DNA from 2 places in the Streptomyces sp. NPDC051561 genome. Region 2 is predicted to be linked to the other one. Evidence: riboswitches for the same ligand, from Rfam matches in the RefSeq annotation. Region 2 holds a riboswitch; the other holds the start of a gene.
What was found. A riboswitch is a leader RNA that binds a small molecule or an ion and turns the genes downstream of it on or off. The one in region 2 is predicted to bind S-adenosylmethionine.
Positions count from the first base shown of each region.

Region 1: it holds a riboswitch for S-adenosylmethionine, as region 2 does, so the genes downstream of both, ACIA73_RS08470 (aminotransferase class V-fold PLP-dependent enzyme) here and thrC (threonine synthase) in region 2, are expected to answer to the same signal.

Region 1 is NZ_JBITDM010000003.1:98,059-100,447, reverse strand. Features, by position in the region: gene trpD (anthranilate phosphoribosyltransferase) at 1-300, shown strand, start outside; SAM riboswitch class IV at 397-514, shown strand; gene ACIA73_RS08470 (aminotransferase class V-fold PLP-dependent enzyme) at 749-2,140, shown strand; gene ACIA73_RS08465 (glycerate kinase) at 2,101-2,389, opposite strand, start outside.
Region 2 is NZ_JBITDM010000014.1:55,996-58,384, forward strand. Features, by position in the region: gene thrC (threonine synthase) at 5-1,291, opposite strand; SAM riboswitch class I at 1,306-1,433, opposite strand; gene ACIA73_RS27105 (glucosyl-3-phosphoglycerate synthase) at 1,631-2,389, shown strand, end outside.

The DNA.
Region 1 (2,389 bases), on a different contig from region 2:
GTCCGCCAGGAGGCGTTCGACCCGCGGGACGTGGGGCTGGAGATCGTGCCCGTGGAGGCTCTGCGGGGCGCGGACGCCTCGTACAACGCGGAGGTCGCACGGAGGCTGCTCGCGGGCGAGCAGGGCCCGGTGCGGGACGCGGTGCTGCTCAACACGGCGGCAGCCCTCGTAGCCCTCAATCCTCATGGAGGATCGTTGAACGAGGAGATCGCCGCCGGGATCGAGCAGGCGCGTGAGTCCCTCGACTCCGGCAGCGCGCAGCGGGCGCTGGAGCGCTGGGTGAAGGCGAGTAACGCCTGAAACGCGGTGGGTGTGTGACGCAGAGCGCAGTCCGGATGTCTCAGAAGGCGGACTGCGCTCTTGCACGTCGTTGATCGTGTGGCAGGATGCTGCACAGGTCATGAGTGACAGCGACTACGGCCCCGGCCCGCTGTCCGGCAACCCTCCGTCCGTGGCGGGGTGCCCCGGGTGAAGACCAGGTCGTAGGCAGCGAGGTCTACGGCAAGCGCGGACCCCTGCGCACTCTTTTTGGAGTGGCGCGCCCCTGGGGTCCTGGTCCTCAAGGGAGCAGTCTCGTGAGCAAGCGAATGCGATAGGGCCCTTCGGCCCCGTTCCACCTTCACCTCCGTGCGGTCCTTTTGTGGCCGCGCGTCGAGGCAACTCCCGTACTCCACAAGGCAGTTGAGCCTTGGTCGGCGGTACGGGTGCATCTGAAGCCATTCCGCCTTGTCCTGCCAGGAGTTTCGCCATGTCTGCATCGTCCACCGCCACCGCCACCTCCTCCGCTGCCTCCGAGTCCGCCGACCCCTGCTGTGGAGCGCCGCTCCCCGTCCTCGGGCGGGACGTGGCGGTGCCGCTGGTGACCGGTGGCGAAGTCACGTACGCGGCCCTCGACTACGCGGCCAGCGCCCCGGCGTTGCAGCGGGTGTGGGACGACGTGGCGGCGTACGCCCCGTACTACGGCAGCGTGCACCGGGGGGCCGGGTACCTCTCGCAGCTGTCGACGGACCTCTTCGAGAACAGCCGGCAGACGGTGCACGAGTTCCTGGACTGCCGGGACGGAGACCAGGTCGTCTTCACCCGCTCCACCACCGACTCGCTGAACCTGCTCTCGGCCGTACTGCCCGCCGACTGCCAGGTGTTCGTCTTCGAGACCGAGCACCACGCCTCGCTTCTGCCCTGGCAGAACGCCAGGGTGACGTACCTCAACGCGCCGCGCACCCCGGCCCAGGCCGTGGAATCGCTGGAGCGGGCGCTCACCGACCGTGATCCCTACGGTCCCGCGCTGGTCTGCGTCACGGGCGCCTCGAACGTCACCGGTGAGATCTGGCCGGTGAAGGAGCTGGCGGCGGCGGCCCATGCGCACGGTGCGCGGATCGTGCTCGACGCGGCGCAGCTGGCGCCCCACCACCCGGTCTCCGTCAAGGACCTGGACGTCGACTGGGTCGCCTTCTCCGGGCACAAGCTGTACGCGCCGTTCGGGTCGGGTGTGCTGGCGGGCCGGGCCGACTGGCTCCAGGAGGCAGACCCGTACCTGGCCGGTGGCGGTGCGTCGAAGAAGGTCGCGCGGCGAACCGACGGCGGGGTGGATGTCGAGTGGCACACCACCGCCGCCCGCCACGAGGCCGGTTCGCCCAACGTGATCGGCGTCTACTCCATCGCCTCCGCCTGCAAGGCGCTCACCGAGGCGGGCTTCGACTCGCTGGTGGAGCGGGAGCAGTCCCTGGTGCGCAAGGTGCGGGAGGGGCTGGCAGAGGTGCCGGCCGTCAAGGTGCTCTCGCTGTTCGGTGACGACGCGCCCCGGGTCGGCGTCATCTCCTTCGTGGTGGAGGGCTGGAACAGCTCGCACTTCGCCGCAGCGCTGTCCGCCGAGTACGGGATCGGCGTCCGCGACGGTCTCTTCTGCGCTCACCCGCTGGTCCGTACGCTGCTCGGCAGCGACCCGCAGGACCCGGGCGAGTGCGGCGCCCCCGAGGCCGAACCGGGCGAGCGCTCTCTCAACGCGATCCGGGTGAGCTTCGGTGCGGGTACGCCCGACGAGCACGTCGAGCGTTTCGTGGCCGCCGTGCAGGAACTCGTCGCGAACGGTGCGCAGTGGAACTACCGGACCGAGGAAGGGCGTTGCGTCCCGGCGGTCTGAGGGATGCGGGGCCGGTGGGGCGAGGGCCGCTGCGCCGTCCGTGCGCCCAGCTGGACCATGCGCAGGGCCCGTTCGGTCGCGTCGGTGAGGAACTCGCCGCCCCGGCCGAGGGCCTCGGCCAGTGACACCGGGGCGGGCAGGATCGCGCTGTAGGCGTCGGCCCCGGCCGCGTGGATCTCGTGGGCGCCTTCGCCCAGGGTGCCCGCGAGGACGAGCACCGGGCGGTTGAACTGCCGTGCCCGGCGGGCC
Region 2 (2,389 bases):
TGATTCAGCGTGCCAGGCCGGCGTCGCGGAACGCGTCCAGGCTCGGGCGGATGGTCGCGGAGGGGCCGGTGGTCGGGGCCACCGCGTCCAGCGTCTTGAGGCCGTCGCCGGTGTTCAGCACGACGGTGGTGAGGGCCGGGTCCAGCAGACCGGCCTCGATCAGCTTCTTGGTGACGCCCACCGTCACACCGCCCGCGGTCTCCGCGAAGATGCCCTCGGTGCGGGCCAGCAGCTTGATCGCGTCCACGACCTGCTCGTCGTTGACGTCCTCGACCGCGCCACCGGTACGGCGGGCGATGTCCAGGACGTAAGGGCCGTCCGCCGGGTTGCCGATCGCGAGGGACTTGGCGATGGTGTTCGGCTTCTGCGGGCGGACCACGTCGTGCCCGGCCTTGAAGGCGGTGGAGACCGGCGAGCAGCCCTCCGCCTGGGCGCCGAAGATCCGGTACGGCTTGTCCTCGACCAGACCGAGCTTGATCAGCTCCTGGAGGCCCTTGTCGATCTTCGTGAGCTGCGAGCCCGACGCGATCGGGATCACCAGCTGGTCCGGCAGCTGCCAGCCGAGCTGCTCGCAGATCTCGTACGCCAGGGTCTTGGAACCCTCGCCGTAGTACGGGCGCAGGTTGACGTTGACGAAGCCCCAGCCCTCGCCCAGCGGGTCGCCGATGAGCTCGGAGCAGAAGCGGTTCACGTCGTCGTAGTTGCCCTCGATGCCGACCAGCTCGCCCCCGTACACGGCGGCCATGACGACCTTGCCCTGCTCCAGGTCGTGCGGGATGAACACGCAGGAGCGGAAGCCGGCCCGGGCGGCGGCGGCGCCGACCGCTCCGGCCAGGTTGCCGGTGGAGGAGCAGGAGAGGGTGGTGAAGCCGAAGGCGCGGGCGGCCTCGACGGCGATCGCGACGACGCGGTCCTTGAAGGAGTGGGTCGGGTTGCCCGAGTCGTCCTTGACGAACAGGCCGCCGGTGACGCCCAGCTCGCGGGCCAGATTGTCCGCCTTGACCAGCTTGGTGAAGCCGGGGTTCAGGCTGGGGTGCTCGGCGACGTCGGCGGGGACGGGCAGCAGCGGGGCGTAGCGCCAGATGTTGTTCGGACCGGCCTCGATGCGCTTCTTCAGCTCTTCGGGGCTCGCGGTCGGCAGGTCGTACGCGACTTCCAGCGGACCGAAACAGAGCTGACAGGCGAAGATCGGGCCGAGCTCGAAGCGCTCGCCGCACTCGCGGCAGGACAGCGCGGCGGCGGGGCCGAGGTCTACGGCGGTGGTGGTGTTCTCAGTGGTCTGCACAGCCATGATGGCGAGGTCCCTCCTCATCTTCCCCGCGACGACGTTCGCCGCGAGACGGAATTGGCACCTTCCCGGCCTGACCTCGCGGTCGGCAGGGGGGTTGCCGGGACTTCAACGGGCCGTTTCCCTCAGTCCCTCTGGATGAGCGCTATGACTCCGGATGCGCGCCTGAGCGGCCCGGGTGTTTGTGTGCGGCGACGACCCCGACATGCGACGTCTCTCCGCGTTGTTCAAGACTGTAACCGAACCCCCGGAGGCAAGAGCTAGGCGTCCGGACCGCGAGATGGATCACACGAGTGCCGGCACAGCCTGCCGGCCGAGGCGACGGAGTCAGGAGTGACGGGCGTGCTGCAAGAGGTGGAGCGCTGGCTGGCCGCGCGGTCCTGGACCGCCGCCGACCGCCCGCTGGAGCGACTGCTTGCCGCGAAGGCGGCCAGGGGCACCACCGTCAGCGTCGTCCTGCCCGCGCTCGACGAGGAGGCGACGGTCGGCGCGATCGTGGCCGCGATCCGCCGGGACCTGATGGGCCAGGCCGCCCCCCTGGTGGACGAGCTCGTGGTGATCGACTCCGGCTCCACCGACGGCACGGCGAAGGCGGCAGCGGCGGCCGGTGCGAGGGTGGTCCACCGCGACGACATCCTCCCGCGCGTCCCGCCACTGCCCGGCAAGGGTGAGGTGCTGTGGCGCTCGCTCCTGGTCACCCGCGGTGACCTCGTCTGCTTCGTCGACGCCGACCTGATCGACTTCGACTCCTCCTTCGTCTCCGGCATCCTCGGGCCGCTGCTGACCGAGCCGGACGTCGACTTCGTGAAGGCGACGTACGACCGCCCGCTGGGCACCGAACCCGCCGATCCCGCCACCGGCCGGACCGCCGGCCAGGGCGGCCGCGTCACCGAGCTGATGGCCCGCCCCCTGCTCAACCTCCACTGGCCCCAACTGGCCGGGTTCGTACAGCCGTTGGGCGGTGAGTACGCGGCCCGCCGGACCCTCCTGGAGCGGCTGCCCTTCCCCGTCGGTTACGGAGTCGAACTCGGCCTCCTCATCGACGCCCTGCACACCGTCGGCCTCGACGCACTCGCCCAGGTGGACGTGGGTGTCCGCAAG